Regions from separate parts of the Halomonas sp. MES3-P3E genome, predicted to be linked through region 3. Evidence: predicted binding sites of a transcription regulator. Region 3 holds the regulator's gene; each other region holds the start of a gene.
What was found. Region 3 encodes PhoB, which activates phosphate uptake and scavenging genes when phosphate is short. Its sites were predicted from a motif close to TGTCATANNNNTGTCANA; they were not measured.

Region 1 (3,283 bases), on a different contig from region 3:
GCAATAATCGAGTAGCCCAGCAGCATCAAGATCATGGTAATCGCTTTACCCAACGCGGTGGCGGGGACGATGTCGCCGTAGCCCACGGTGGTCATGCTAACGATGGCCCAGTACATCGACATTGGAATACTGGTGAAGCCCGCTTCCGGTGACTCAATGGTGTACATCAACGCCGCGAACAGCGTGACCACCATGAAAATGGCAGAAAAAAATAGCAGTATTTGACGCAGACTGCGTTTTAACGCGTCGAGTAGCAGGCTGGCTTCACCGACAAACTCCATCAGGCGCAAAATGCGGAAAATACGCAGCACTCGCAGCAAGCGAACAATCACCAGCCCATGAGCGCCAGGGACCAGTAGCACTAGCCAAGTGGGTAAAATAGCGATTAAGTCGACGATTCCATAAAAGCTTTTTAGATAGAGCAAGGGGCGCTCAAGGCAGTAAATGCGAACTAACAACTCTAAGCTGAACAGTATCGTTAATGCCCACTCGATGTAGAAGAAAATGGGCCCGTAGCGTTCGGCGTAAATCTCGATACTACCCAACAGGATGACCGCGACACTCAACAAAATAGCCCCGATCAAGGCAATATCAAAGGCTTTAGCGCCCGGTGTGTCGGATTCGAAAATAATATGAAACAGTTGAGCGCGTAGGCCTTCCGCACCGGGGGTTAAGTTTAAATTCATCGCATCATCCTGAAGTGGGCCTCAATTCGGTCCTTAAAAACAGTCCTGAAATAGCATTAAGCCGTTAGCGTAGCTCGGTTTGGTACGCCAAGCGATGGGCCAGTGCCAACGCAGCGTTACCGTAAGCCGTGCTGGGCTGACCATGGGCATCTAAGCTGCCGGGTAACGCCTGAGCGTACACGCGGGCGTTGTCATCCAGCGCGGGGTGGTCAGCGAGAGTGACTAACGCCTGTTGGGCATCGCTTAGAAAGCTTGCCTGCTGGCTGTCGTGGTAGGCATCCAGCGCCAGCGTTGCGCGGTGTAGCCACTCAGCCGGTGAGTGCGCCTTGGGAAGTGGCCAGTGCTGGTTGCTAAGTGCATTGCCCCGAGATGCTTTGCTGCTATCTGAAGGGCGCAGCGGTACCTGTTCTGAAAGTGTCAGTGCCAATGCCCACAGCGCTTCCGGGTCGCCGTCCTTTAATTCAAGTTCTACCTCGCGGATGGGCGTGCGGTAGCCACCGCTGATAATTTCGCCCTCATCCAGCACCAGCTCGATATGACTGCGCTGGCCTATTGCGCCTGGGTTTACTAAGCCATCGGTTAGCTGCCAGCTGCGCCGCGTAAAATCGGTGCTGAGTTGGGGGGCGAGGGCATGTAGCACGCTGCTAAGCTGGCCTTGAAAGGGGAGCAGTTCGGCAAGAGCTACCAGATCCAGTTCGTGGTCAGGAACTTGCCACTCCCACTCCTGTCGTTGAGATAATCCGCCGCCGCCCTGGCCTGCGGTTTTCACCGTTTGCAGCACTTTGCCATCTATTTTGCGCAGGCGTAGCGCAATATGCGCCTTCGCTAAATCGCCTTCCGGGGTGTCAAAATAGGTATTGGTCAACGTGTGCTGGTGTGAGGGTTTCGATACTAGAAACGGGTGGTTACACAGCGCGGCAGGTCCCTCTGGTGCAAGGGCAAGTTTCAGTTCTACTTCCATGGGGATTGGGTTTTTCATGACGCTCGCCACCTCGTTATCGTGACATTTAAATGAATATTTGATTACATTTATGAACTTTTCATGACGGCGGCGGGCGCACTCTTTATACTGGCGCCGCCATTTCCAGGCTTCCCGAAAACAGGCTAAAAGGCATTATGGTTACCTCCAATCCTTTTTCTTCGATGTTTGGCCGCTCGCCATTCCAGCCGTTATTGGCCCATATCGTCAAGGCAAATGAATGTGCCGATCTGCTGTTGCCGTTTTTTGAAGCAACGCTGGCTGATGACTGGGACAAAGCGGCTGAGCTGCGCGAAAACGTCACCCGCTTAGAGCATGACGCCGATACGCTGAAAACAGAGCTGCGGTTGAACCTGCCCAACACCATGTTTCTTCCGGTGTCGCGCTCCGATCTGCTCGACCTGATCAGCGTGCAGGACAAGATCGCCAACAAGGTGCGTGACATTACCGGCATTATGTTGGGGCGTAAAATGCGCGTGCCGGATGAATTGGCCGATGCAATGCGCGATTACATCCGTACCAGTGTTGCTTGTGTTGCCCAAGCCCGCCAGGCACTGGAAGAACTCAAGGATCTGCTTGAGTCCGGCTTTGGAAAAAACGTCTCCGACGTCATGCAGAACATGATCCGTGAACTGCACACCCTTGAGCACCAAGCCGATGACCAACAAGTGACGATCCGTCGCCAACTGTTCTCGCTTGAGAGCCAGCTACCGCCAGTGGACGTGATCTTTCTCTACAAAATCATTGAATGGGTTGGCGAACTATCCGATCGCGCTGAGCGTGTGGGTAGCCGTCTGCAGATACTGACCGCCCGCTAAGGGGATCTTCATGCTGATTATTGCCCAGTACGGTGAAATCTTCATTATCCTGGCCTGTTTGTTTGGCTTCTTTATGGCCTGGGGCGTTGGTGCGAATGATGTCGCCAATGCGATGGGAACCTCGGTGGGGTCGAAAGCGATCACCATCAAACAAGCGATCTTGATCGCTGTTGTTTTTGAATTTCTCGGCGCCTGGCTAGCCGGTGGCGAGGTTACCAATACGATTCGTAAAGGTATTATCGACCCCGAACTACTGCAAGACGATCCTCAGCTGTTGGTATACGGCATGCTGGCAGCACTGCTGGCGGCGGGTACGTGGTTGCTTGCAGCGTCTATGAAAGGTTGGCCGGTTTCCACGACGCACTCGATTGTCGGCGCGATTGTGGGCTTTGCTGTTGCAGGGTTAGGCCCCTCCACAGTGGACTGGGGCGCCGTAGGCACGATTGCTGCGAGCTGGGTGGTTTCTCCCTTATTGGCGGGCACCATTGGCTTTTTGCTGTTTAAATCAGTTCACCACCTGATTTTTGAAGATGCCAACCCGTTCACGGCTGCTAAACGCTACGTGCCGGGCTATGTGTTTCTGGTGGGCTTTATCGTTTCGATGGTCACGCTGACGAAAGGGTTGTCCCATGTGGGGCTGGACTTAACCTTTAATCAGAGCCTGCTGCTGTCAATTTTGCTGGGGTTGGTGATTATGGGTATCGGCTTGATTATGCAGCGGCGTATCAAGTTCGAGCACAACGCAAATGATCACTTCGGCTATGCCAACGTAGAGCGCGTGTTCGGCGTGTTGATGATCT
Region 2 (3,283 bases), on a different contig from region 3:
CCGAACTTGAACTGCCCGGCCTGCTATTTCTTAACGTCATGCCGTTAACCATCGTTGAGCGTGATTTTCGCGAAGGCTTAACGCTGGGCTTCATTCGCGAGAGCGGCCTTCCCCCAGAGCGAGTAGTGATTGAGCTCACCGAGCATGTGCCGATTCATGACTATGAGCTAATGCGCCAAGCGGTGGATCATTACCGTGACATGGGCTTTCAGGTGGCGCTGGACGATTTGGGGGCAGGGCACTCAAGCCTGCGCCACTGGTCAGAACTGCGGCCCGATTTCGTCAAGCTTGATCGGCACTTTATCTCAGGGATTGATCAGGAGCCTGCGAAGCGCGAATTTCTCCGCTCGATTCTTGATGTGGCGCGTAGCCTGGATTGCCAGCTAATAGCCGAAGGCGTGGAGACTGCGGCGGAGCATCTCTGCTTGTGGGAACTCGACCGTGGGCTCGCGCTACTGCAAGGCTTCTATTTTGCTCGGCCAAGCCCGCAGCCGCCTTTACAGCTCAACATGGTGCTGCCCGCGACAACCCAGTTAAAAAGCCCTGCTGGCCGCACTGCGCGCTCGATTTTGCGCACGATTGAGGCCATCACCACTGACTGCGCAGTGCCACTCATCTCCGAGCGGTTTCGCCGCCAACCCAGCTTACGCTGTGTGGCCGTATTGGAGGACGGTAAGCCCGTGGCAGTGGTGCGTCGCAATGCTTTTTTAACCCTGTTCACCAACCCTTATAGCCATGCGCTGTATGCCAAACGCTGCGTATTGGACGTGGCCGATGTACGCATGCTGGTGGCTGAAGCAGATACCCCGCTTGAGGTGTTGAGCCAGCAACTGACCGATAGCCACGATATTGAGCAGGAAGACTTTGTGATCACCAATGATGAAGGTGATTACGTGGGCATGGGTAATATCGTTGACCTTTTGCGTGAAATCACCGCGATTCAGGTGCGCCACGCGCGCCATGCCAATCCGTTGACCGGCTTGCCAGGCAATATCCTGATTAACGAAACGCTGGTCGCTTATTTAGCCGCCGAGCAGGGCTTTGCCGCCGCTTATGTCGATTTGGATAATTTTAAAGCGTTTAACGATGCTTACGGCTATGCCCGGGGCGATCAGGTGATTATTTCGCTATCGCGGCTGCTGCAGGCCCAGGTAGAAAGCGCTGGTGGCTTTATCGGCCATATTGGCGGTGATGATTTTATGATGTTGCTACCGCACAGCCATTGGGAAAGCGTTTGCGGCCAAATCCTGCGCTCATTTGAAGTGATGGCCCCCGGTTTCTATGAAGAAGCGGACCGGCTGAAAGGCGGGATTCAGACTGAAAGCCGACAAAATAGCGTGACGTTTTTCCCCTTTGTCAGCGTGTCGATTGCAGTAAAACCTGTCACCGATACAGCTACTTGCAGAGCGCTGGATATTGCCGCTGAGCTGTCTGAACTGAAGCATCAAGCCAAAAAAATTCCTGGTAACAGCCTGTTTGTTGAGCGTCGCGGTAGCTGCGTTAGCCAGTAAAGCGCCAATGTCATGTTACGTTAGCAAAATCGTCACCAAGCGGTCATATAAATGCCCCGTCGTTGTCATCTGAAATGGTCAGGATTGTGGCTATCTTTTAACAACACGTTAGGTGCCCCATGCAGATCTCCTCACTAGCCCATGCGCTTCCCCGCACATTGATCAGCGCCGCCGTTGCCAGCGCTTTTGCGTTGGTCGCGGTGAATGCCTCAGCGGATCTTTCATCGCGTTATGTCGATAACGATGGCGATATGATCGCTGATGCGCCTAGCGATGAGTCACAGTGGGCCGATCCCGATACGCTCGTGTTCGCCTACACGCCAGTGGAAGATCCGGCGGTTTACGCCGACGTGTGGTCTGACTTCCTGGAGCACCTAAGCGAAGCAACCGGTAAAGAAGTTCAGTTCTTCCCCGTGCAGTCCAACGCCGCCCAGCAGGAAGCACTGCGCGCTGGCCGTTTGCACGTCGCCGGTTTTAACACCGGTGGTGTACCGGTCGCGGTCAACTGCGGTGGTTTCCGCCCGTTTGCCATGATGGCGGCCGAGGACGGTAGCTTTGGCTACGAAATGGAGATCATCACTTATCCTGGCAGCGGCATCGAGACCGTTGAAGACCTGGAAGGACGCCAGCTAGCCTTTACCTCTGAGACCTCTAACTCTGGTTTTCGCGCGCCCTCCGCACTGCTGCGCTCCGAGTACGGCATGGAAGCGGGCGAAGATTTTGAAACCGCCTTTTCTGGCTCCCACGACAACTCCATCTTAGGTGTTGTGAACGAAGACTACGATGCCGCTGCCATCGCCAACTCAGTGGCACGCCGCATGCTGGCACGTGATGTTGTGGCAGAGGGCGATTACGAAGTGATCTACACCTCCGATACCTTCCCCACCACCGCTTACGGGCTGGCGAATAACCTGAACCCGGAACTTGCCGAGAAAATTCAGGATGCGTTCTTCAGCTATGACTGGGCAGGTACCCCGCTGGAAGCGGAATTCGCCAACTCCGGTGAAGCGCAGTTCATTCCGATTACTTATCAGGAAAACTGGTCGGTCATTCGCACCATTGCCGATGCTAACGGTGTGACTTACGACTGTGACTGATCGTTAAGGTAAACGGTACTGCACGGCCAGGAAGGCATCCCTTTCTGGCCGTTTCGCTATAAAAACGAGGCGGGAAAATGTTGACACTAAGCGGCGTTGGCAAGCGTTACCCCACCGGGGATCGGGCGCTGACGGACATTGAACTCACGCTGCCCAAAGGCCAGGTAATGGCGCTGATTGGGCCATCCGGCGCGGGTAAAAGCACCCTCATTCGCTGCGTGAATCGGTTAGTGGAGCCCACCCAGGGCAGCATTCGCCTGGAAGGCACGGAACTGACCAGGCTCTCAGGTCATAAGCTTCGCCACGCGCGCCGCTCAATGGGGATGATTTTCCAGGAGTATGCCCTGGTAGACCGGCTCACCGTGATGGAAAACGTACTCTCCGGCCAGCTCGGCTATGTGGGTTTTTGGCGCAGTTTTTTACGTCGCTACCCACAGGAAGCGGTCGTCGAAGCCTTTCGACTACTCGAGCGGGTAGGGCTGCCTCACGCCATCGATAAGCGCGCTGATGCGCTTTCCGGCGGCCAGCGCCAGCGCGTGGGCATCGCCCGGGCGCTTTTACAAAGCCCCAAGCTACTGCTGGTTGACGAGCCAACCGCCAGCCTCGACCCGAAAACGTCGCGCCAGATCATGCGCTTGATTCGCGAGCTATGCGCTGAGCGCGACTTGGCGGCAA
Region 3 (3,283 bases):
GAACCTAAAAAGCATCCTTGCCTTTGTAACATCCTGTCAATCTACCTTTCATCCGTTGAAAGGGCATTCTTTGATATCTAAAAAGATAATTAATGATTAGTCCGCTACTGCTATTTTTTACCGATCCTTTTTACAGATACAAACTCTTCGTCATATCGTCAGTACAATGTTTATCTAACCTATCAATACGTCCTTACCTGTTTTTAATATTGCAGCTAGCATGCCAAAAACTCAACAAAAAAATTAAAACACATGAAATCAACAGCTTAATAAAAAAAATCAAGATAAAGCACTCTGTTAACATCGGAATACCAGGCCTAAAAACTGTATAAAAATGGCACATGAGTAAACTCTTACCAATTTTACATGCCAATATTGCACACTTTTACAGGTATTGTGTGAGAGGTCGCTTAATGAGACCTATACAAGACGTGAAGCGGGAAATGAGCAGCGAAAAAGCGCCCCTTTACCCGGGTGGGATTCAATCTGTAATTGCGCATCGTGGCGTAATAGTACGTGCTTAACGATCGCCAAGCCTAAGCCAGTGCCGCCAGTTGCGGTGCTACGGCCTTTATCGACACGGTAAAAACGTTCGGTTAGTCGGGGAATATGGACGGGATCGATGCCTTCACCATTGTCTTCCACATCAATACAGCCGCCGCCAGTCGCGCTAGATTTCCAACGTAAGGTGATGTGGCTACCTGCTGGCGTATAGCGAACGGCATTGAAGGCGAGGTTAGAGATGGCGCTACGAATTTCCTGTTCACTACCCAGCAGGCGTGCATCGCTTTCAAGCGCGACAGTAATGGTATGGCGCTGATTCGACAGCGCCAGCGCATCATCACAAATGCTTTGTAGCAAAGGCCCTAGCGACAGCGGATGGTGATCTTTCCCACCCTGGTCGATTTCCAACCGGGAGAGCAGCAATAGATCATTGACCAGATTTTGCATTCGCTGCGTCTGTTCCTGCATCTGGTTGATGCTTTTACCCAAACGCGGAGGCAACTGGTCAGCAATATCGCTGTAGGTTTCCAGATAGCCGGAAAGGACGGTTAGCGGCGTGCGCAGCTCGTGAGAGACGTTGGCAACAAAGTCGCGCCGCATCTGTTCCAGGCGGTGCAAGCGCGTGATATCCCGAGCCATTACCAGCCGTTCATCGTCGCCGTACAGGGTAATTTGATACTGCAGGATTCGACGCTCGTCAATCGGCGATGTCAGCGTTAGCGGCTCGCCATACTCTCGCGCGTTAAAGTAGCGGATGAAGCTTGGCTCACGCAGTAGGTTGGTAATGTGCTGACCACGATCATGGGCAGTTTGTAGCCCCAGCATGTTCGTTGCAGCGCTGTTCCACCACTCCAGATCACCGTGGCGGTCGAGCATGACCACACTGTCGCGCATCGCTTCAGACGACTCTTGAATACGGGCCAAGGTAGCGCGCAGCCGACTTTGCGTTATACGCTGGCTTTTCTGATAGCGGTATAAACGATCAAACAATTCACCCCACATACCGTGAGCGGCAGGCGGCTCATCGTGAGGATGTAGGGTTAGCCATAAATAAAGTTTGCGTAGCTGCCGCAAGTGATAAAACAGACATACTGCAAGCCCTGCCGCAAGCCCTAGCCCTGCTGAGCCCAATAACCAGCCTAAGCAAGTACCCAGTGTGGCCAGCCACGCTAGACGCCACAGTTCACGGCTCCATAGGCGCACATTTACACCCGTGCAGAGAAACGGTATCCGGTACCCCGAACCGTTTGAATCAGGTTTTGATGCACATCGCCCAGCGCTTTTCGTAAGCGTCGAATATGCACATCGACCGTACGCTCTTCGACATACACATTACCACCCCATACTTGGTCAAGCAGTTGGCTACGTGTGTAAGCGCGCTCTTGATGGGTCATAAAAAACTGCAGAAGACGATACTCGGTCGGCCCCATTTCCAACGCTTTGCCGTGTGCGCTTACCCGGTGACTTACCGGATCAAGCAGCAGGCCATTAATCTCAATCGGATCTTCAACGCCACGCGGCGTCGCGCGGCGCAGCACTGCTTTTAACCGTGCCACCAATTCGCGGGGCGAAAAGGGCTTGGTGATATAGTCATCGGCACCGGCTTCAAGCCCTTGGATCTTATTATCCTCTTCGCCTTTAGCGGTGAGCATAATAATGGGGATCTCGGCGGTGGCTTCTTCGCGCTTCAACCGCCTAGCCAGTTCAATACCGCTGGTGCCAGGCATCATCCAGTCAAGCAGCAATAAATCAGGTTGGTGGTCAACCACCATGGCATGAGCATCCTGGGCGTTATCTGCTTCGAGCACACGGTAGTCAGCCATTTCCAGCGCTACCGCGATCATCTCGCGAATCGACGATTCATCATCGACAATCAGAACGGTTTTGGCGGTCATACCAGAGCCTCACGGTGTGCAAAAAAGCCAGTTCAAAGAAAACAGTTCAAAGAAAACAGTTCAATGACATGTCAGTGACGATAACACCATGACTTGATGACAGTTACATGACAATGGCAGTTACTAACCCGCCGCAGGCCACCAACTTAGCGCAATACCAGCAAAAATCAGCAGCCCCGACCAGTGATTATTCAGAAACGCCTGGAAACAGGGATCCCGCTCCTGATAACGAATTAAGCGCTGCTGATGCAGGAAAGTTGCCGCCATTGCAGCGAGCCCTAGCCAAAAGAACCCACCTAACCCGACCCGCCAGCCTACCCATGCCAGTAACCCCAGGGTAGCTACCTGGAGTAGGCCGATTATCAGGCGATCCGCGTCGCCAAACAGCACGGCTGTCGATTTAATGCCAATTTTTAAATCATCGTCGCGATCGACCATGGCGTATTGCGTGTCGTACGCCACCGTCCATAGCACGTTTGCACAGAAAAGCAGCCACGCTTCCAACGGCACATGGCCCAGCACGGCGCCAAAGGCCATTGGAATTGCCCATGAGAATGCCGCCCCCAGCACCACCTGGGGAAAGTGGGTATAACGCTTCATGAACGGGTAAATAACTGCCAGAAATACCCCGCCCAACGAGAGCAGCACCGTAAACCAATTAGTCAGTAGCACCAGAATAAACGCTGCGGCCACCAAACCAATAAACAGCAATTGAGCCTCGGTTTCGCTGATTCGACCTGTGGCGAGCGGGCGATGCTTAGTGCGTTTCACATGGCCATCGAAATGGCGATCTGCATAATCGTTCACCACGCAGCCAGCCGCGCGCATGACGTAAACACCGGCCACAAAAATCAGCAGTACATCACGGCCGGGTACCCCTTCAG

Region 1: CXF87_RS19970 (CYTH domain-containing protein) is a predicted target of PhoB. The motif match lies at 1,686-1,703, and genes of this name have one in related genera.
Region 2: phnD (phosphate/phosphite/phosphonate ABC transporter substrate-binding protein) is a predicted target of PhoB. The motif match lies at 1,542-1,559, and genes of this name have one in related genera.

What each region holds. Positions count from the first base shown of each region.
Region 1 covers NZ_PJBT01000192.1:27,209-30,491, forward strand. The annotation lists gene CXF87_RS19965 (ion transporter) at 1-686, opposite strand, end outside; gene CXF87_RS19970 (CYTH domain-containing protein) at 751-1,665, opposite strand; gene CXF87_RS19975 (TIGR00153 family protein) at 1,803-2,483, shown strand; gene CXF87_RS19980 (inorganic phosphate transporter) at 2,494-3,283, shown strand, end outside.
Region 2 covers NZ_PJBT01000184.1:6,778-10,060, reverse strand. The annotation lists gene CXF87_RS14170 (bifunctional diguanylate cyclase/phosphodiesterase) at 1-1,511, shown strand, start outside; gene phnD (phosphate/phosphite/phosphonate ABC transporter substrate-binding protein) at 1,631-2,608, shown strand; gene phnC (phosphonate ABC transporter ATP-binding protein) at 2,686-3,283, shown strand, end outside.
Region 3 covers NZ_PJBT01000182.1:149,045-152,327, forward strand. The annotation lists gene phoR (phosphate regulon sensor histidine kinase PhoR) at 421-1,707, opposite strand; gene phoB (phosphate regulon transcriptional regulator PhoB) at 1,710-2,399, opposite strand; gene ubiA (4-hydroxybenzoate octaprenyltransferase) at 2,523-3,283, opposite strand, start outside.